DNA from 4 places in the Filimonas lacunae genome. Region 4 is predicted to be linked to each of the others. Evidence: riboswitches for the same ligand, from Rfam matches in the RefSeq annotation. Region 4 holds a riboswitch; each other region holds the start of a gene.
The links. A riboswitch is a leader RNA that binds a small molecule or an ion and turns the genes downstream of it on or off. The one in region 4 is predicted to bind thiamine pyrophosphate.
Positions count from the first base shown of each region.

Region 1 (5,492 bases), 1.1 Mb from region 4:
AGGGCTTTAGAATCATACAACGTAGTAATAACCCTTTAAGCTTATGGACAAACACAACAGAAAGGCTTACCATTGATGGCAATGGTTTTGTTGGAATAGGCACCGCATCGCCTGTTAGCAGGTTGTCTGTTAATGGAACAGCAGATTTTCAAACAAGAATAGGTTTTAATAACAAAACCCAACATTTTGGAGATGGTACCATGTTCATTAATACTATCAATGGAATCAATGACCTGGGAATAAGAAATGATGTAGGTGATGTCTTATTTGCCTCGGGTGGTCATACCTCACAAATGTTTTTAAAACCTTCTGGCAATGTTGGCATTGGCACTTCTATGCCTGCCTACAAGCTGGATGTAAGTGGTACCAGCCGTTTTGATTATGCAGTTATAGGAAGCGGAGTACAAGGCTTTTACCAGGATGCCATTAATGGAGCTTACAGAGCCAATAATTCGAGCAGTGATAATGGATTTTATTTTCAAAATTATCAAGGAGCATCAACCAGCATGTATATTGGCTTAACAGGTGCTTATGCTGGAAGAGTTGGCATTGGTACTGTGGCTCCCCAAAGTGAACTAGCAGTAAAAGGCACTATTACTTCTCAAAAAATAAAAGTAACATTAAAAGATTGGGCGGACTATGTATTTGACTCCTCTTATCCTTTAAAGTCTCTGAGCCAGGTAGAAACATATATTCAGCAGAATAAACATTTACCTGAAATTCCTACTGCTGCTGAAGTAGAGACAGGCGGTATTGATTTAGGTACCAACCAAGTATTGCTGCTAAAAAAAATAGAAGAGCTTACGCTGTATATTATCCAGCAAAATAAAGACATGCAGGAAATGAAAGAGAGAATTAAAGCACTCGAATCAACGAAGTAAAGATTAAAGAAAATAAAAAAGGCTTCAAAATGAAGCCTTTTTTATTTATTAAGTTGCGAAGAGAGGGATCGAACCTCTGACCTTCGGGTTATGAGCCCGACGAGCTACCGCTGCTCTACTTCGCGATTTGGACAGCGAATGTAGAACTATTACTGATATAAACAAGAAGAAATTATTTTTTTAAGAATTTTAGCTTGTGCTTATCCTAACGAAGAAGTGTTGTCGATTCATAAATTTTATCAGGGACCGTGTAAAACTTGTGGAGCAGAATAGCCGGATCAAGTATATAAACCACATACATGACCAGATATACTTTACTATTAATTCCAAGGATAATACATAAACGAAAAAAGGTCTCGAATGAGACCTTTCAGAAGTTGCGAAGAGAGGGATCGAACCTCTGACCTTCGGGTTATGAGCCCGACGAGCTACCGCTGCTCTACTTCGCGATTTGGATTGCAAATGTAGGAGCAATTAGTACACCCGCCAAATCTTTTAATACTTTGTTTATCAATCTTTTCTCTTTATAGAAGAAGCGCCGCTTGTTTCAATGTTTTTAGCAACCGCGCTACCCTTATATCCTATGCTGCTAGCACCACTGGCTTCTGCACTTAATTCTTTAGTTACAGTAATGCTGATGCCCGATGCACCGGAAGCTTCTGCATTGCAGGTGGCAGTAGTTAAGTCGTAGCCTTTTACACTGCTGGCGCCACTGGCTTCTACATTGAACACATCCACACTACCAGATACAGTAACACTGGATGCCCCTGTAGCTTCCAGGTTAATGGAGGAACCGGCTAATGCACCTTTAAATGAACTGGCACCGGAAACTTCCATATTCAGCTGTTTCACATGAATGCTTCCACTTACCTGCACCGTTGAAGCGCCATTCACTTCCAGATTGTTTAATTCAGTAACAGTTACATAGGCTTTAATATTTTTATTACCCCAGTTCCAGCCATTCCACGCACCAGACTCCGGATGAATATATAAAACACCATTCTTTACCTCTGTTTTAATCTTGGCCACATATTTTTCATCACTGGCGCTTACAGCCACTGCCTGTGTTTTTCCCTGTGATATATATACCACCATGGCCCCGCCCACTTCCACGCCTGTAAAAGCGCCTACAGTACGCACCTGGGCATTGGCATCGTGCACTATCGTTTCCTGGGCAGTGATATCGCAACCTGCCACCAGGCAGAATATTCCTAAAAGGGCTACTAACTTCAATTTCATATCAACGAATTTATACGTGTAACGGCTGTAAAAAAATAATGTTACAGTGAATTTAAATTTTCTGTGTTTAATTTGCAGCGTTATTCCGGGTCTAACACCGGAAACAATATTCCTCGGGGTGCTTTGCGCTGTAACAGGCAAAAGGCTGAGATAATACCCGTAGAACCTGAACAGGGTAATGCCTGCGAAGGGAAAGGCCAGCTTTCTTTTGTGTATATGTGTGCCCTCTTTCCTCTGCCAGTACTATTTCTCTGTTCCTCATTTATTTAACGCAAGTAAACTAACAGGAACATGAAGCATTTTCTGGGAACATTAACCGCTGTATTGGCAGCCGTTTTTACCCAAGCACAAACTCTAAACTTAAAAGTAAACAGCCAGCAACACCAGCCACTGGCAGGCATCAACGCTACTTTCAGCAAAGAGGGTAAAAAGTGGACCATCATCAGCAACAATAGCGGAGATATTGTATTTACACCAGGTGAAACCGGCAATTACGACCTGACGCTGGAAGCGGTAGGTAAAAAAACAGTGAAGCAGTCCGTTACTTTACAGCAGGGCGCTTCAAGCCTTACACTTACGCTGGAAGAGCTGGACTACATGTTAGCTCCACTGGAAGTTCGCGCTATCCGGGCATCCGACAAAGCTCCTTTTACTAAAACCAATATTGATAAAGCAGACATCGCTAAACAAAACCTGGGGCAGGACTTACCTTTCCTGCTCAATCAAACGCCTTCCGTGATTGTCAACTCAGACGCAGGTAATGGTGTTGGTTATACTGCCATGCGCATCAGGGGCACCGATGGCTCTCGCATTAACGTAACATTAAACGGTATCCCTTACAACGATGCGGAAAGTCAGGGTAGCTTTTTTGTAGACCTTCCCGATCTGGCATCTTCTGCCAGCAGCATTCAGATACAACGGGGTGTAGGTACCTCTACCAATGGCGCCGGTGCTTTCGGAGCCACCCTTAACATAGCCACCAACGAGTTCAGTGAAAAGCCGTATGCCGAAAGCAATAACAGCTTTGGCTCGTTCAATACCTGGAAAAATACTATTAAAGCAGGTACAGGCCTTATTAACGATCACTTTACAGTAGATGCACGTATCAGTCGTTTACAAAGTGATGGATATATAGACAGAGCATCTTCCGATCTGAAAGCACTATACCTTACCGGAGCTTATGTAAGCAAAAACACATCCGTACGTTTTAATCTTATTACCGGCAAAGAAAAAACCTACCAGGCCTGGTATGGTGTACCAGATTATATACTGGCAACCGGCAACAGAACCTATAACCCTGCCGGCCTGGACAAACCCGGAACTCCTTACGACAACCAAACCGATAACTACCAGCAGGATCACTACCAGTTATTTGTGAACCAGGCTTTGGGCAACGACTGGACTCTGAACATAGCATCTTTCTTAACCAGGGGTAAAGGCTATTATGAAGAGTATGTAGCCAACCAGTTTTATGCCGATTATGGCTTACCAAACGTAGTGCTCAATGGCACCTCTTACGATTCTACCGACCTGGTAAGAGACTTGTGGCTGAACAACTACTTTTATGGACAAACCTTCTCATTGCAATACAAGCAACCTAGTAATGAAATAACCTTTGGTGGTAGCTGGACTATTTACGATGGCAAGCACTATGGCAACATCATCTGGGCCAACATGGGCATTCCTAAAGATTATCAATATTATTATCTTACTGCCCGTAAAACAGATATGAATGCGTACGCCAAATGGCTTCACCAGCTCAACCGTAACTGGAGCCTATTTGGAGACCTTCAATACAGACACGTACAATACAATATAGATGGCTTTGAAAGTAATCCTGGTTTATTTATCAAGCGCAACTTCAACTTCATTAATCCCAAAGCAGGCATCAGCTACAACCGTAATGGCTGGAACGCTTATTTCAGCTATGCTTTAGCGAATAAAGAGCCCAACCGTACCGATTTTGAAGCACAACAGGTTCAACAGCCTAAAAAAGAAACCCTGCACGATTTTGAATTGGGCGTGGAAAGAAAGCAAGGCCGTTACAACTGGGGCGCTACTGTATACTATATGTTATATAAAGATCAGTTGGTGCTAACAGGCGCGAGAAACGATGTAGGCGCCTACACACGCATCAATACGCCTAACAGCTATCGTCTGGGTCTGGAATTACAAGGTGGCGTAGTATTGAACAAATGGTTAAATATACAGGCCAACACCACCATCAGCCGCAACAAAATAAAAGCCTTTACCTCTTATATAGATGAATATGACGGCAATGGCAAACTGTTAGGACAACAGGCTACAGCTTATAGTAACACAGACATATCCTTCTCTCCTGCTATTATTGTAGGTGGCAGCATTAACCTTACCCCGGTAAAAAACCTGGAGCTAAGCCTGCTAAGCAAATATGTAGGCAAACAATACCTGGATAACACGCAGGATAATGAGCGTAAGCTAAACGATTACTATGTACAGGATGCCAGAGTAATCTGGACTGTAAAACACTTCCTGTTTAATGAATGGAATTTTACCGGCCAGGTAAACAACCTGTTTAACCGGAAATACGAAGCTAATGGCGCCAATTACCCCGGTATTTATGATGGTACACCTACTAACTACATCTATTACTCTACTATGGCAGGCACTAACTTTATGTTGGGTGTTAACATCAAACTGTAATAGTTTATTGGTATAAAAAGCAAAAATGGGGTAGCGATCACTACCCCATTTTTTATTTTGATTTCTCTAATGCCTGTATAATACCCGGAAAAATATTAGCCGTGTTGCTGTTCTTCTTTCTCCTTCCAGTTTAACATGCCACCCACCAGGTTCACTACATTTTTAAAACCAATCTGTTCCATAAACATAGCTGCTACTACACTTCTGTTACCACTGCGACAGTAAACGATCACCTCCTTATCTTTCCAGTCTTCAATATCATCCAACTGCATCATCTGTACTTTGCCAAGTGGAATATGTGCTCCGCCTATGTTGTAATCAGCTCTCTCATGGTCTTCCCGAACATCCAGCAGATTTACCTGTTCCCCACTATCCATCCGTGGTTTGAGTTCTTCAAATGTAATTGTGTTCATACTTGTACTTGTATATTATAATTAATTAGGGTATCTGATTATGTTTATTTTTTTCTCATATGGCTGTTAGTTTATGTTAATGTGCACTATCCGCAGATGGCGGCTTGCTGCTAATATATACATCCAATAACTGACCAGAGCGAATTTTGTTGGAACTTCTGGAACCATCTGACAAAATTTCGTAGGGCATAGGCTTCTGGCGGGTAATGTAGGCATTTTCAGTATCGCTTACAGCGTCGCCGGCTTCTGTAACCACCGCACCCAACGACACGCTTAA
Region 1 covers NZ_AP017422.1:5,288,790-5,294,281, forward strand. The annotation lists gene FLA_RS20780 (hypothetical protein) at 1-881, shown strand, start outside; tRNA gene FLA_RS20785 (tRNA-Met) at 935-1,006, opposite strand; tRNA gene FLA_RS20790 (tRNA-Met) at 1,259-1,330, opposite strand; gene FLA_RS20795 (head GIN domain-containing protein) at 1,392-2,120, opposite strand; TPP riboswitch at 2,225-2,331, shown strand; gene FLA_RS20800 (TonB-dependent receptor) at 2,412-4,802, shown strand; gene FLA_RS20805 (rhodanese-like domain-containing protein) at 4,898-5,215, opposite strand; gene FLA_RS20810 (PASTA domain-containing protein) at 5,292-5,492, opposite strand, start outside.
Region 1: it holds a riboswitch for thiamine pyrophosphate, as region 4 does, so the genes downstream of both, FLA_RS20800 (TonB-dependent receptor) here and thiS (sulfur carrier protein ThiS) in region 4, are expected to answer to the same signal.

Region 2 (5,492 bases), 1.0 Mb from region 4:
AAGAAGGCCCTTTAATCACCTCTATGCTTTTAGCTGCTGCCATGTTCATTTCCAGTAACGCATTGTGGTTATACACGCCGGTGGTGCGAATAGGTATGCCATCTTCCATATACAGGAAAACGCTTTTGGTGGTCATGGGCTGACGGATGCTCATTTCGTGCTGCTCGTTACCCAGGTTTACCATAAACACACCACTCACCTTGTTTAGCAGCTGATCTAAACGCTGCGCTTTGGTGTCTTCAATAGTTTGTTTGCTGATGACTGCAATGGCTACAGGCACCTCGTTCCTTTTTTCGGCAGTGCGGTTGGCGCTTACCACCACCTGCTGTAATTGTTTGTCCGATGGTTTTAATGCCACCGCTAATGAGGTATTGCCAGCGTTAATTGTCCTTTTCTCAAAACCCATACACGAAACGGTTAAAGTGGTACCGTTGGTGTAAATAGTAAAACTGCCGTTTACATCAGTAATAACCGTTTGTGTGTCTACCCCGGTAATTACGGCGCCCGCCACAGGTTCTTTACTCAATGCATCATATACTTTACCCGTAAACATTCCTGCCTTTTGCGCATGCCCATAGGCAAACAGGAATATGGTGCACACGAATGCCAATATCTTTTTCATCCTTTTTTTTTTAAATACAGTTGAATGCACCAGCCGGACACACCTATCCCTATCCGTACATCACTATAGAGTGATACAGATAAAAGGCATACCAGCCTGGAACGATAAAATGAAAGTGGGAATAATGAATACAGCTACAGATATAACAGAACAGATACCGCTATTACGGCATGTGCATGATACACCCCATGTGCTGTTGAAAAGAAGGCAGGCTATGCTGCAGGCGGATGGAAGATTTCGGCAGCCATGTCTTTTACCAGGTTGTTGTTCCGGGTAAAGAAGCTTTGTGAAAAGGATGATTGAGTATACTCTACGCTAGCGAAGTAAGATTGCCTGGATAACACCTCTGTTTTATTCTCGCCTTTCTGCCCGGTGTTTTGTTTTTCTTTATTCTCCTGCTGTTTCAGCTTTTTCATCATCTGGCATTTACCATTACAATGCATCATCGGTTTGGCCTTGTTTTCACAATTCTGTGCAAAGGCCGCCGTATTTACATAGTAATCTGCAACGATAAACGTCTTGCAAAAACATTGTGCAAGAAAAGCTACCAGGAGTAATATAACAGAAAGATGTCGCAAATACTGTTAATAAAGTGCAGCAAAACTAGGGCACAATACCCATATCCGGAAATTATTGTACAAAATCACGTTTTTCAGGTAGCCGGCCAGTTATCTTTGTAGTGCTTTAGGGGTATTCTGCCAAACAGCAGAATTGAGAAAAACTCTTTGAACCTGATGCGGTTAATACCGACGAAGGGAAAAGCAACCGGAACCAGTTATCAACCTCCCGTTTGTTTCGTTTTCTCCTGAAGCACATATATTAAACACAGCGTATATAATATAGGCTGTTATCATCTCCCGGTTTTATACAGTACGCAATGAAAGAACTCTTTTACAACAAGAAGGCGGTGATTTTTGATATGGACGGAGTTGTTATTGACAGTGAAGGATTCTGGTCAACAGCAGAACGCGAAGTTTTTACTTCACTGGGCGTAACCATGACGGAGGAAGACTGCCAGCTAACCCGCACCATGACAATGACGGAAGCGTCGCTGTTCTGGTTTGCAAAATACCCCTGGGCACATGTGGCTGTTAAAGAAGTAGAACAAATGGTAATAGCCAGAGTAATGGAGCTGATAAAAACTACTGATTGCGAAATTGCATATATCAGAGAATTTATACAACATTTAAAATCAAAAGGTTTCAAAATCGGCCTGGCCACCAATTCGCCGGCTTTCTTTATTCCCTTATGCCTGGAGCGTGCCGGGATAGCGCATTTGTTTGATGTGGTATCTTCTGCAGAACAGGAAGCCAACAGTAAGCCACACCCCGATGTATATCTTACCACAGCCAGGAAGCTACAGGTACTGCCGGAAGAATGTGTAGTGATTGAAGACTCGTACCATGGCATACAGGCAGGAAAAAAGGCGGGGATGACAGTGATAGGTTTTTCCAATGGCAACAGTGCAACCGCCTTTGACATAGCAGATGGCATGTTACACTGTTATCCCATGGAAGGTTGGCTTTAATGCTCGTTTTTAAAAAACATCCTTGCTGCCAAAGATGCCAGCACCGCCATTACACCAAATACACGCAGTGTTTCAACAAACCCTGCCGAAACCAATAAACTAAACAGCAAACTTCCAAAACCATATCCGGCAAAAAGAAAAAAAGCAAATAGCCCGGTAGAGCCACCTGCATTTTTACTATTAAAAGAGGTTACAATCACTGCTAATGACGGATGGGTAAGATCAAAGCTGAACGATAATAAAGTAACAAGTACGCATGCAATAAACAACGGCGGGATACAGCTTAAAGCAATAACAACGCAGCCCCCTAACAGAATACCTGCCGGAATCACTTTCTTTCTACCTATTCTATCTGCCATACGCCCGAGCACAGAACCCAATAACAAACCCGGTATGCCATACCCTAGAAGCGCCAATCCAATCTCGCGCTCATTTAAATGAAAATAGTGATAGAAATAAACCCCTAACCAGGCAAACACCCCGCTATGAAACAATCCATTCTCAAAAACGAAAAAGTAAGTACCCCTTGCTCTTGACGTGGATAGTATTTCTCTGAAAGTGGCTACCAGGGAGGTTTGTTGCGAAAGGCGGGGCACCTGCAGAAAAATGCGACGCCGGTAATACACATTCAACAACAATACCATACACCCGGCAAATGCAACAACCACAAACAACACTCTCCATCCCACTACACCAGCCAACAACGCCCCGGTACTAGAGCCTAAAGCCGTTCCTCCTGCCATACAACCAAAGAACACACCTAACGCATATCCCCTTTCTTTATAAGGAAAGCGATCGCTGATCCAGCTAATGGTGGTAGGCGCTATACCGGCAGCACTGATGCCCGTTAACAGCCGTAACAAAATCATTTGATGCGCATTTGCTACCCATGCCGTACTAAAAGTAAAAACAACAAACAGGGATAAAGAAAACGCTATGATAGCAAACCTGCCATAACGATCGCTCAACGGAGCATACACAAGTGTAAACAAACCATATCCTAATAAATAAACAGGCTCTATAAAACTCATTCGCCGGACAGAGGTGTGAAAAAAATCTGCCAGTTCCGGCAATAAAGGAGCCACCATAAAACCCTGAAAGAAAACAAGGAAAGTGGCAAGCGACACCAGCACCACCTCCCCCTTTGTGGCCCTGGCAGGCTGAATAGCTATTGATGGGTTACTCATATCTGATACTAAATTGCAGGTATGTTTATGCTTGTTTAATCAGGTAAACAGATGGTAATAACAACTCATCCGGAGCGGCTGCTTCTTCCTGTTGGCGAAAACCTTGCGATTCAAAAAAAGCGATCAGTGGATTTTCGGCATATTCATGCATCCAGATGGCTTCATAGGATTTGCAAACAGCACAGCACTTATCCCATAACGATTGCCTTACCATTTCGTTGGCACATGCATTCAGTATTCCAAAATCAGCAATTCTTACTACACGCTTTTGAGCGAGCATTTCTGGTCTTTCTCCTTTAGAAGTAATCCTGGCAAAGCCTGTAGGCTTATCATTCACATACACCACCAGCCATTGATTAGACAGGTTGTTCACCTCATCAATCAACGCCTGCTTGCTATACTTTGCAGCGAGGTACTTGTCTGTTTTTTGTGGAGATAACAGGGAAGCAAACTTTTCCCGGGTAATGGTTTGCGCAAGTTCCAGCAATGCCTTCACACCTTGCTCTGAGGCCACTACAAATTGAGTAACAATTTTTGAGTCCATTATTTTGTGTTAATACACCAAAATTAGGAGCCGCTCCCACCACGGCTTGGGTACACATCTTTTAAAACTAACCAGTACAGTTAACGGGAAGCCCATGCCCCCGCCAACTCCAGCGCTTTTATCTTGGCAGCAGCGTATTTATCAGCAAATACAATCCGGAAACATCTTTCAAACATCCCGGAAAAAGAGAAGGTATAACCGGGCGTAAACTTCACCCCTATTTTCTCGCAGTGTTTATAAAAGCCATCCATATCTATATTATCCGGCATTTGCACCCAGATATTGTAACCACCGGCAGGTAGCACCACCCGTGTTGCGGCAGGAAAATACGTAGACAAAAGCTGTAAGGTAAAGTGGGCGTTTGTAGCAAGCTGTGTTCTGAAAGCCCGGATGTGACGGGCATAACTATTGGAAGACAATAAATGATTTACGGTTTCCTGGTAAACAGGAGAAACAGAACTCCCCATCGAGAACCTGATCTGCTCGGCCTGTTTAAAAAATTTACCTGCCGACAACCACCCCAAACGAATACCCGGCGCCAGCGTTTTTGCGTAGGATGCTATAGTTAGCACCAGTCCGCTTTCATCAAAGCTTTTGAGTGTGACCGGTCGCTTGCTGTTAAAATGAAGATCGCCATAAATATCATTCTCTATCACAGCTACATCATGTTGCTGTATAATAGCAACCAATTCTTTCTTTTGTTCATCGGCCAGCAACGCACCTGTGGGATTATGAAAGTTCGGCGTAATAACCAGTGCTTTGATCTTCTTTTTTGCACAGGCTTTTTTGAAAAAATGTATATCAAATCCACTCGTACTATCTACAGGCACTTCAATCACCTTAAGTCCCAACACCCTTATCACCTCTAATACAGAAAACACGCAGGGACTTTCTACTGCTATAATATCCCCGGCCTTGCAAATGGCAGCCAGTGCAATATGCAGCGCCTGTAAGGCTCCATCTGTAATTAATAACTCCTGTGGATGAATACGGGTTTGATAGCTGGCTGCATGCTTTATAATATTAGCTTTTAATTCTTCCGAACCGCTGGTAGGATAGTACCTCAACAAGGCCACTCCGTTTTCCCGGATAACCTGTTGCATGGTTCGTAACAATAGCTTCTGAGAAATGATCAGATCGCCCGGCATAGCCACATTAAACTCGGCTATCTTCTTTTTCCCCCGCGAAGAAGTGGTCAACTCTACATGGCGTTCAAAAGTAGCATCGCGCACCACCAACGGAAGTGAGGTGACATTTTCTTCGGGTTTATGAAGCAGCGAAGCCACATAATACCCCGATTTAGGAATACTTACCACCAGACCTGTTGCCATTAAATGCTCATAGCCACTTTGTATGGTATTCACGCTTGTTTGGTACTGCTTTTTCAGCTCCCGCACAGAAGGCAGTTTGTGACCTGGCTTATATACCCCGTTAAGGATATTTTGCTCGATGTCTGAGGTAAAGACTTCAAATTTATATACTCTCACAACTATACCGGATACATTTCAACAACACCGTTGTATCCAAAAATAAGGAATAATGAGAAGGTACATCAGGGCCACCAAACACTACGCAACACCATTGCGCACCTCTTCTTTTATTTTGTACACG
Region 2 covers NZ_AP017422.1:5,396,330-5,401,821, forward strand. The annotation lists gene FLA_RS21230 (TonB-dependent receptor) at 1-622, opposite strand, end outside; gene FLA_RS21235 (hypothetical protein) at 835-1,068, opposite strand; TPP riboswitch at 1,299-1,397, shown strand; gene FLA_RS21240 (HAD family hydrolase) at 1,500-2,150, shown strand; gene FLA_RS21245 (MFS transporter) at 2,147-3,337, opposite strand; gene FLA_RS21250 (N-acetyltransferase) at 3,363-3,881, opposite strand; gene FLA_RS21255 (aminotransferase-like domain-containing protein) at 3,962-5,368, opposite strand.
Region 2: it holds a riboswitch for thiamine pyrophosphate, as region 4 does, so the genes downstream of both, FLA_RS21240 (HAD family hydrolase) here and thiS (sulfur carrier protein ThiS) in region 4, are expected to answer to the same signal.

Region 3 (5,492 bases), 430 kb from region 4:
TAGTTTTCCATCAGCTTCGTTACCCACTTTAAACAGCATACCGTATTTATCAAACCACTCATGCGGTATTACACCCAGTGTACCATCTTTTAGTAAAATGGTATCCTGCCTGTTTAAGATGGCTTTGCGAATATCCTTCATGCCCACCTCCTGGTCGCCCCAGTAGGCCTTGATTTTCAGATCAAACCAGTCGATAGTGCTTTTGGCAATGATCTCGAACCGGGGAGTATTGGTATTGTATTTAAAGCGTTTTAAGTCCTGCAGGCCATATACAGTGTATCCGGCATCCTGCAATTGCTGGTTCATTTTAATAAACCAGTTGCCCTTCATCACCTCATCAAAAGGCACATAGTAGTAACGATTGTTACGCTGGTTTTTAAATTTGGCGTGCAGGTTGCGCAAATGCTCGTAGGTGTTTTTTTCCAGCGTTTTGTTGCGCCTGATCACATACAGCACCTCATTCTTTTCATGAAAAAAATCTGTCTCTTCATCGTAGTCGATCAACACGTCATCATACATAAACTGGGGCTGCAACATCAGGTACTGGCCGTTAAACTCGCTTAATGCAATGCGGGTTTGCGGTTCGGTATGCACTACTTCAAACTGCAGCCCTTCTTTACATTCCAGCGGGTATTGCTGTTGCAGCGGTATGAGGAAGGAGTTGGTAACCTCCTGCCTGTCGCGCACCGGAAAGCGCAGTTCGCCTTTTTTAAACATGTCCAGCACGCTTACATCGCCGGCACTGGATGGCAGGTGCAGAATATCGTCTATTAAAAAGAAAAGAGATTTAAACAGGAACACGCGGTTAGGCGCTTTGTCACGTACTGTTTGTACGTTCATTTGTATGGTAATGGAAGCGGCATCTTTAGCAGCAGTAAAATGAATTTCTACAAAATGCTCACTTACCTGTAAAGGCTTGATGTTGACATCGCTGAAATTGCCTTCTTTCAGCACGTATAAATTACCGTTTTCCAGCAAATAGGGCCATACCTGGTGCAGCAGGTCCAGGTAATGGTTACGCAAACGCAAAATATCCTTGTCGTTGAGCATTAACCAGGGCTGTGCATGATTTTTCAGGTAGGTGCTGCCGCTGTTTACCATAAATTCGAACAAACGGCCGTCGGAAAAATGGAATAACAGGTAAAACAGTTCTTCCGGTAAGGGGTTCAGATAAGCCCAATGCTCGTTATTATCCATAAACAACCGGCTAAAGCTTTTACGCCCCTTTTGCTGCCTTATTACCACCGGCTCCAGTTGAAAACCAATATGTTTAGGAGTTGTCATGTTAAACAGAAAACCAATTTCATAGTTCTCGTTTTCAACAACTGCCAGCGAAGAGCGATCAATAAGGGGAGTATTCATGCTTACACCAAGTAAAAAAATATACAATCTGTACCTTCAGGCGCAAGTTAGGGGCTGTTACCAAAACAAAAAAGTGCAGTACCTGCAAAAAACTACACTACCCGCTTGCCAAAGGGCATCATGGAAATTTCCAGCAGTTTAAAATGCTGGCGGGCAAACGGAATACCTATGATGGTGATAAACAGCAGCAAACCAAAAAACAGGTGCATCAGCGCCGTGTACCAGCCGCCGCATAAAATCCAGATAATATTAAATAAGGAGGATAAACAGCCGTTAGAATCAGAATTACTGGTCACCTGCCGGCCAAATGGCCATAGCACCAAACCTGCCAGCTTAAAGCACTGGATGCCAAAGGGAATACCGATAATGGTACAGCACAGCACCAATCCACCCACTAAATAGCCTATCGCAGCTAAAAAGCCACCGAAAATTAGCCAGATAAGGTTACCAATCACATTCATGATCCCTTTACGTTTGAGTAAAAGGAAAAGTTACAAAAAAATGCTTGCCGGTAATTACTTAATTTTGTGCTTCGAACAAGTTTATTATTAACCCGGGGTGCTATAGTTGCCAAACAGCTATGGCTGAGATAAACCCGTTGAACCTGAACAGGGTAATGCCTGCGGAGGAAGTACATGAATTTACAACATTGGATATCGCTCTTTGCGGAGCAGGTACAGAACACGAGCTTTCCGGAATGGATTGCTGTAGCTTTTGGAGTTACCGAAGTTTTATTAGCCCGTAAAAACAACATCCTGCTATACCCGGCGGGTATTATCAGCACCATTATTACCACCTGGTTAATGTTTAGCGTAAAGCTGTATGCAGAGTCGTTGTTAAACGCCTACTACCTTATTATGAGTATTTACGGCTGGGTATACTGGATTAAAAAACGCAACACATCGCCTATCCCGGTTAGTTACACCAGCAAAAAAGAATGGGAAATCACTGCATTGATTATAGGTGTGGGCTGGCTGTTCCTGTTCAGCGCACTTAAATATTTCACCCCTTCTACCACCCCTGTCTGGGATGCCTGGGTTAGCTGCACTGCATGGGCAGGTATGTGGCTGCTGGCTAAACGCAAGGTAGAAAACTGGATACTTTTGAATGTATCTAACCTGTTTGCGGTTCCCTTATTGTTTCACAAAGAGTTGCCTTTAATGGCATGTCTTACCATTTTTCTGTTTGTGGTAGCTATATCGGGCTATTTCGACTGGAAAAAGATTGCCGGTCCCCGGCAGGGTAACAACAACGACGGCGGCACTTTTAGCAAGAAAACAGCATCCGCCTAACTGTTGCTATAATATCAGGTAACCTGCTAAACGGACATTGCTTTTCGCTTTTTATAGAACACGTAGCCTGTTGCAGATAATACACCTGTAACAACTGCTACGCAAGCCAACACATAATACCATAGCCAGGCACTTTGCAGGCGCACAGGTTGCAGGTGACCGCTATATTCAAAAGTGGCCCAGTAGTAAGGCAGTTGCAAAACAGCGTTATCATTATGCAGTAACAGCCACTCTTTTCTTGCGGCATACAGCGCCATTGCTGCATCGGGTTGCCGGGCCAGTTGTTTATAAAACAAGGCCGATAACTCCACAGCAGTGTTGTCGTTCACATTCCACAAACTACCCAGCACGCCACCGGCACCTGCTGCTATAAAACCTCTTTCCAGGCTGTTGACGCCTTCACCTTTGAGCAAAACACCTTCTGCAGTGCCACAGGCACTTAACACCACTATGGCAGGATTAAACCGGGTAAATTGCAAATCGGAAAGAAAAAAAGGCGCGTCGTACAATTGCAACATCGGTTCTGGCTGTGCAGAAGTATGCATGCTCACATGCAATACAGCCGCCTTTGCTATCTCGTTTACAAATGTGGGGTAAGTTGCCAGTGAGTCGAGAAAATACCGGCCTTTAACTTCATTGCTCAGCATATCATACTCCTTTCGGTTATCCAGCATCACCCGGCTTTGTTGCTGATTGATGCCTACAAAAAAACCACTAAGCCCTCCTTGGTGATATACCATGTTTTGCTGGGAGTACCATGTTTGCAGCGAATAGGCTTTGGAAATAACTGCCTGTTTGTACAAATAAGGCCACTGGCTGTAATTGTTACTAAACCTGTCAGCAGTTACCAGCGCATCAAAAGGCAGGTAATTAAACGCGCCATCCGCCACAAGCAGGTAACGCAGGCCTTTTTTCCAGGTGTAGTTAGCAAATACCGCCTGATATATAAATGCGCAATGATGATAAAATGTTTCAGGCGCGTTGAACATGGCCCCAGGGCCGCGGGCAAACCAATGCTGCATAAACTGTACAATAGAATCGCTTAGCAATACCTGGTTGCTTACCCTATGTATTGCTCCTATACCTGTTGTAGTGGCTTCTATCAAATAATGCTGGTTGGCTCCTTCATAAAAAACAAGCGCAACCACATTTTGGGGAATAGCAGCCAGCAAGGTGGTTACCGGCAACTGTTGTTGCAACGCATCTGTTTGTTGTATAGTTTCGCGATGTTCTTTTTGTAATAATGCAAGCTGGTATTCCGTTTGCTCCAGCAGCTTTTGCATGTTTGCGTTATTGCCGGATGCTAATAATTCATGCCGGTAATACGTAATGGCTTGTTGCAACTGCCGCTGTTTACGCTGTACAGAATCGCCTGTTGCCAATAAGGATGTGCCAGCTTTACGGCTTAACCTTTCTTCCAGCAATACCTGCGCTTTTGACAATTCTGTTATCTGTAGCAACTGGTTAGCATATACACGGTTGCCGGTAGCTTCCCATAACGAGTAGGCCAGTGCTACCGCCGCATCGGCCCTGGAGCGGGTTACCGCTATCTCTCTTAACTTGGATGCTGTATAAAAAAACTCCTGCCTTAAAATGTGTTGCGCTTGTAGCGATACCATAAACCATTGCAAGGCATCCTCTTTCTTACCTAAAGCCTGCAAACTTTTGGCTCCTCCTTCCAAAGCATCACCAATAGTATTTTCTCCATATAAACGATCGCCTGCCGGAGGTTGCTGCAAATGGGATTGCCACCCCGGCAGCAGTAACGATAAAGACTGCGTAAAGCAGGCCATTGCAGCATCTGCATGGCCTGTTTGCAGGTATACATTTCCGGCCAGCACCTGTAGCTTGGCTTTTTCGCGCTGGCGGGAAGCAGGATAGTATTGCTGATATAAAGCAATGGCCTGCTGCACATATGCCTGCGCCCGGGCAGGCTGTTTACTGTATAAAGCAATGGTGGCCATTTGCTGTAAAGCGCTTCCATACCAATATACGTGCTGTTCATCCCCTTTATGCAACTGCAAAATGTCCAATGCCCGTTTGCAATACCAGGCAGCGCTGTCATATTGCTGTTGCTCGGTGAGGATATCGGCGTAAGTATTCAATAGTAAACCGGCAATAGCCGTTCCTTTACCTGCCTGGGCCATAGCTTCCCTGCAATAGGCAACTGCCATTACAGAATCGCCTTGCCACCGGGCGCATACTGCCATATTACCCAGCACAGAAGCCACCTGTATCCGGTCGCCCATTTTCTGCGCCAGTGCCAATGTTTTACGATGGATATGTAAAGCCAGCCCATAATCGGCCAGCCGCGTGTAATTATTGCCAAGGGGCTTTAATACGTATTCTATAACCTGAGCATCGGGCAGTGGATAGCTTTCGTAAAAATGCAAGGCATTTTCATAAGCCGAAATGGAACTCAGTATATTTCCGGTTTGTAGCTGGTAATAACCTTGCAGGGCCAACATATCAAACCAGGTAAGCCTTTCGCGATACGTGTGGTAATTGCGCCATGCTTTTTGCGGAAGGTGCATTAATAGCGTTAATCGCTGTGCAGGATTTTCATCTACATAATCCAGTTGCGCATTTATCCACTCTTCCAGCAAATCCTGTTGTTGAAGTTGCTGTAATTTCTGTTGTAAAGCAGGTGGCAGGCTAAGAGAATCGGCTCGGGCCTGTATAGTAAAGCAACAGCTGGCTACCGCTGTTAAAACAACTATTATTGTACGCCAACCATAATGCATGCAGGCCCGTTTGCCTAAAAGTAATTAAAATTTCCAGCTGGCATAGGCCATCAATACCTGGTAAGCCGGATTGGTGTATTGCAGGAAACGGAAT
Region 3 covers NZ_AP017422.1:6,847,803-6,853,294, forward strand. The annotation lists gene FLA_RS26980 (DEAD/DEAH box helicase) at 1-1,362, opposite strand, end outside; gene FLA_RS26985 (YccF domain-containing protein) at 1,455-1,823, opposite strand; TPP riboswitch at 1,907-2,010, shown strand; gene pnuC (nicotinamide riboside transporter PnuC) at 1,998-2,654, shown strand; gene FLA_RS26995 (CHAT domain-containing protein) at 2,681-5,398, opposite strand; gene FLA_RS27000 (PKD domain-containing protein) at 5,423-5,492, opposite strand, start outside.
Region 3: it holds a riboswitch for thiamine pyrophosphate, as region 4 does, so the genes downstream of both, pnuC (nicotinamide riboside transporter PnuC) here and thiS (sulfur carrier protein ThiS) in region 4, are expected to answer to the same signal.

Region 4 (5,492 bases):
TGTAGTTGCTGTGTGTATGCTCATAACGAATGAATGGTGGGTAACAGTGAAGCAATGATATCGGCTGCCTGTTGCGGTTGTTGCCATAAACAACCCAATAAGGCCACGCCATCAAAATTCATTTGTTGCACAGTGGTGATGTTATGGGGGGTAATACCGCCTAATGCTATTAACGGAATGCTTTTTTGTGTGGCATGCAGGTAAAAATGGCTGTTTGCTATGCCGGGATAGTTTTGTTTGGAAATGCTGTTAAACACCGGGCCATAAAATGCATAGCTGAAATATCCTTTCAATGCGGGCAACTGGTGCAGCTGATGTATGGAGGTGCTGAGTTGATAGCCCTTTTCCTGCCACTGTTGCCACTGGTGCGGTTGGCTGTTGGCACGCGCCTGCTCAGTAAAATGCAGCCGGGTAATAGGGTAACCAGCCGCTAAGTGATGATGTGCATGCAGGCTTATTTGCGGGTAGTAACAGGTATGTATCTGTTGCAGCAGGTGGCTTATCTGTTGCATGGTGGCGCCGGGTTTGCGTATATGCAAACAAGGAAGCCCCGCTGCAAACATAGCGTTGATGGCAGCGGGTTCCTCTGCAAAAAAGCAATCACTGGTAATAGCTATCAGTAGCATTACAGGTAAATTTCATTGCCTTGTTCGGTAAACTCTTTTGCTTTCTGCTGCATGCCGGCGGCAAGCGCTTCTGTTTCGCTAATGCCACTGTCTGTGGCATATTGCCGTACTTCCTGCGTTATTTTCATAGAGCAGAAATTAGGGCCGCACATAGAACAGAAGTGCGCTGTTTTAGCGCCTTCGGCAGGCAGGGTAGCATCGTGGTAGGCGCGTGCAGTGTCGGGGTCCAGCGATAAGTTAAACTGGTCTTCCCATCTGAATTCAAAGCGCGCCTTGCTTAAAGCATTATCCCTGTGTTGCGCACCGGGGTGGCCTTTGGCCAGGTCGGCGGCATGGGCAGCTATCTTATAAGCAATAATGCCATCTTTTACATCTTTTTTATTGGGCAGGCCCAGGTGTTCTTTAGGGGTAACATAGCACAGCATGGCAGTGCCAAACCAGCCTATCATGGCAGCACCAATGGCCGAGGTAATATGATCATAACCGGGAGCTATATCAGTAGTGAGTGGTCCTAACGTATAAAAAGGCGCTTCATTACACAGGGCCAGTTGTTTGTTCATGTTTTCTTTAATCATATGCATAGGCACATGTCCGGGGCCTTCAATCATTACCTGCACATCGTGCTTCCAGGCTATTTGTGTAAGCTCGCCCAGGGTTTCCAGTTCGGCAAACTGTGCTGCATCGTTGGCATCGGCAATGCTGCCGGGGCGTAAACCATCGCCCAGCGAAAAGCTGACATCATAGGCTTTCATAATTTCGCATATCTCTTCAAAATGCGTGTACAGGAAATTTTCTTTGTGATGGGCCAGGCACCATTTAGCCAGAATGCTTCCCCCGCGCGATACAATACCTGTAACCCGTTTGGCTGTTAAGGGAATATAGCGCAACAGCACGCCGGCATGAATAGTAAAGTAATCCACACCCTGCTCTGCCTGTTCAATCAGTGTATCGCGGAATATTTCCCAGGTAAGGTTTTCTGCTTTACCGTTTACTTTTTCCAGCGCCTGGTAAATGGGCACAGTACCTACGGGCACAGGACTGTTGCGTATAATCCACTCCCTTGTTTCATGAATGTTTTTACCGGTAGATAAATCCATTAAGGTATCGCCACCCCAGCGAAAACTCCACACTGCTTTTTCTACTTCTTCGGCAATATTGGAAGTCACTGCCGAGTTGCCAATGTTGGTGTTGATTTTTACCAGGAAGTTGCGGCCAATGATCATGGGCTCACTTTCGGGGTGGTTGATATTGGCGGGTATAATGGCACGGCCACGTGCTACCTCTTCTCTTACAAATTCGGGGGTAATAGGCTGCACGGGAATATTAGCACCAAAGTTTTGCCCCCGGTGTTGTTGCCATAAAGGATCTGTTGCCTGCTGTAATGCCTGCCTTTGCTGGTTTTCGCGAATGGCTATGTATTCCATTTCAGGAGTGATAATGCCTTTGCGTGCATAATGCAGTTGGGTTACGTTATAACCGGGGCGGGCTTTGCGGGGCTGGTGCAGCAGGTGCTTAAACCGGATATTATCTAGTGCAGCATCATGTAGCCGGGTGCGGCCATATTCCGATGACAGGGTTTCCAGCAATTGTGTGTCGTTCCGGTCGTGTATCCATTTTTCCCTGTTGCGTGCCAGCCCTTTTTCTATATCAATGTGCGCGTTACTATCGGTATAAGAGCCGCTGGTATCGTACACCAGCACGGGCAGGTTGTTATCACTTAATGTTATTTCGCGCATGGGCACCTGTATATCGGGCGTGCTGCCGGCAATATATACTTTGTGCGAACCACTGATGCTACCGGTGGTAACATCACTTTCCTGTACGGGAAGCTTTTCCTGTTTCATAATCGTTTGTTGTTAGGTGTTAACCGCCTTGTGTGGCGCTGATAAGTGTAATGGCATCACCGGGCATCAACTGGTGACTGCCCCAGTGGGGGCGTGGTATTACCTGGTTGTTTACGGCAAGGGCAATACCCGTATGGCTGGTAATACCTGCCTGGTCCAGTAACTGGATAATGGATGCACCGGAGTCATCCGGTAAATGAAATAACTGATGATTGATGTGTACCTGCATAACTGAGTTGTTTGCAGGGCATGGCAACAGGAGTAGCAGAAGAAAATCTTCTTTTACTTTTCCCTTCGCAGGCATTATCCTGATCAGGTTTTGAGGGTATTGTCTCAGCCTGTTGGCACCCCTAAAGCACTTCAAAGGTATAGCCGTAAAAACGGAATGGAAAAATTTATTTGCGCAAGACTAATGTATTTAGCAATTTTATGCTAAGTTTATTATCTGTAAAAATTAAATTTTATGGAACCCGGAGTTCAGCTGGCAGGTTATGCAGCAAGCGAATACATATTGGTAATACAGCCCGACGAAGATGTGCATGAGAAGGTAATGCTGGAGAAGAACAATTTTGCCGAAAGGTATAATGCCGCGGCCAGCGCCTTTGGTAAGCCCAACATTGTTTTGCTGCGGTTTACCCAGGCGCAGATGGCAGAAGAGCGTATTATCCGGCAGTTGCGTGGTATTGCAGGACGTTGTGCTCCTGTTAAAATAGAACTGCGCGATTTTGGCAGTGAGCCTACACATTCCATCTTTATAAAAGTGGCCAGCAAAGTGGCCGTGCAGCATATTGTGCGGCAACTGCGCCAAGTGCAGCGGTTGATGAAATACGAAAACACTACACCGCATTTTATTACCGAGCCTCGTATGATGATTGCCCGTAAGCTGAATGCCCAACAATACGAGCAAGCCTGGAAAGACTACCAGCAACAATCTTTCAGCGGGCGTTTTATGGCGGGCGAGCTGGTGTTGTTGAAACGTCCGGCAGGGCTGCGTTCGTTCCAGTTTGTAGAGCGGTTTGCTTTAATGAACAAGCCGGTAGCAGCAGCCCAGGGCGCCTTGTTTTTTTAATGTGATAAAGAGGATGTATGCAAAACATGTCGGGAAATCCCAACTCCCGTCCCAAACCCGCGAGGGCCAACGACGATGGAGCAGCGGAATATAAGAAGGGGAGGGGGGCTCAGTACAATACCAGGAATAGGTTTCTGGCACACGAGCAGGTGCGTGAACATGTAGAGGGCATTGATGACTGGACGGATAATAATGAAGCTACCGTGTTTATGGAAGACAATGCCAAAAGTCTCGTGAACAAGGTAGACAGCCCTGATGTAGGCATGTATTACAGCATGAACCCTTACCAGGGTTGCGAGCATGGCTGCATTTATTGTTATGCACGCAACTCTTTTGAATATTATGGCTATAGCGCCGGGCTGGATTTTGAAAGCAAAATCATGGTGAAAAAGAATGCACCAGCCCTGTTGCGCAAATTTCTGATGCATCCCAAATGGGAATGTGTACCGCTTTCTTTAAGTGGTAACACCGATTGTTACCAACCTGCCGAACGTACATTCCGGTTAACCCGTCAGCTACTGGAAGTATGCCACGAGTTTAACCAGCCGGTAGGCATCGTTACTAAAAATGCCGGCATTTTACGTGATAAAGACCTGTTGCAAAAAATGGCTGCCAAAAACCTGGTAAGTGTGCTGATGTCGGTAACAACCCTTAACGAAGATTTGCGCCGGGTAATGGAACCGCGTACCGCTACGGGGGAACAGCGGTTGAGGGTTATAAAGGAACTTAATGAGGTAGGCGTGCGAACAGGTGTAATGATGGGGCCTATGATCCCAGGCCTGAACGAGCATGAAATGCAACGGATTATGAAACAGGCCAGTGAAAATGGGGCTACTTTTAGTGGTTACACTTTTGTTCGCCTGAATGGTGCTGTTAAATTATTGTTTCACGACTGGTTATATAAAAATTTCCCGGACCGGGCCGATAAAGTGTGGCATTTGATAGAAGCAGGGCATGGCGGGCAGGTAAATGACAGCCGTTTTGGCACCAGAATGCGGGGAGAAGGGGCCATTGCCGACCTTATCAGGCTACAACACAAGAAATACAAGCAGTTATATCACCTGGATGACGAGCATTGGGCCCTTGATTGCACAAAGTTTTGTCGTCCGGGCAGTCAGGGTACTTTGTTTTAGTATTCGTATGCTTAGAACTATATTTGCAAACTGTTCAAAGCAACAATACATGACGATATCTTATAATTGGTTAAGTACTTACCTCCCTGGAGGCGATATGGCCCAGGACCCGGAGAAGCTTTCTAAAATTCTTACAAGCATTGGTTTGGAAGTAGAAAGTCTTGAAAAGTATGAAAGCATTAAGGGCGGATTGGCTGGCCTGGTGATAGGCGAGGTGCTGGAGTGTGAAAAGCACCCGGATGCTGATAAATTAAAAGTTACCAAAGTAAATATCGGAAGCGGTGAGCCTTTACAAATAGTATGTGGCGCACCTAATGTTGCTGCCGGACAAAAAGTGGTGGTAGCTACCATTGGTGCTACTATTTACCCTGTGTTGGGCGAACCGCTGACTATGAAACGTGCAAAAATCCGTGGCGTGGAAAGCCAGGGTATGATTTGCGCCGAAGACGAAATTGGTATGGGGGGCAGTCATGCAGGTATTATGATATTGCCTGCTGAAACAGTAGCTGGCACACCAGCAGCTGAATATTTTAAACCTTACCAGGATTGGATATACGAAATTGGGTTAACACCTAACCGTATGGATGCCATGAGCCATTTCGGTGTTGCCCGGGATGTATGTGCTTATCTTACCCACCATTTCAATAAAGAAGTTCGTTTTGTAAGTCCGTTTAACAATAGCTTCAAAACGGATCGCACCGACACTGCCGTTCAGGTAGTGATTGAAAATGAAGAAGCCTGTCAGCGTTATGCAGGCGTAAGCATTAGCGGTGTAACGGTGAAAGAATCTCCTCAGTGGTTAAAAGACAGGTTGCTGTCT
Region 4 covers NZ_AP017422.1:6,419,198-6,424,689, reverse strand. The annotation lists gene FLA_RS25210 (thiamine phosphate synthase) at 1-24, opposite strand, end outside; gene FLA_RS25205 (thiamine phosphate synthase) at 21-626, opposite strand; gene thiC (phosphomethylpyrimidine synthase ThiC) at 626-2,470, opposite strand; gene thiS (sulfur carrier protein ThiS) at 2,490-2,699, opposite strand; TPP riboswitch at 2,743-2,832, opposite strand; gene FLA_RS25190 (2'-5' RNA ligase family protein) at 2,934-3,539, shown strand; gene FLA_RS25185 (PA0069 family radical SAM protein) at 3,557-4,672, shown strand; gene pheT (phenylalanine--tRNA ligase subunit beta) at 4,722-5,492, shown strand, end outside.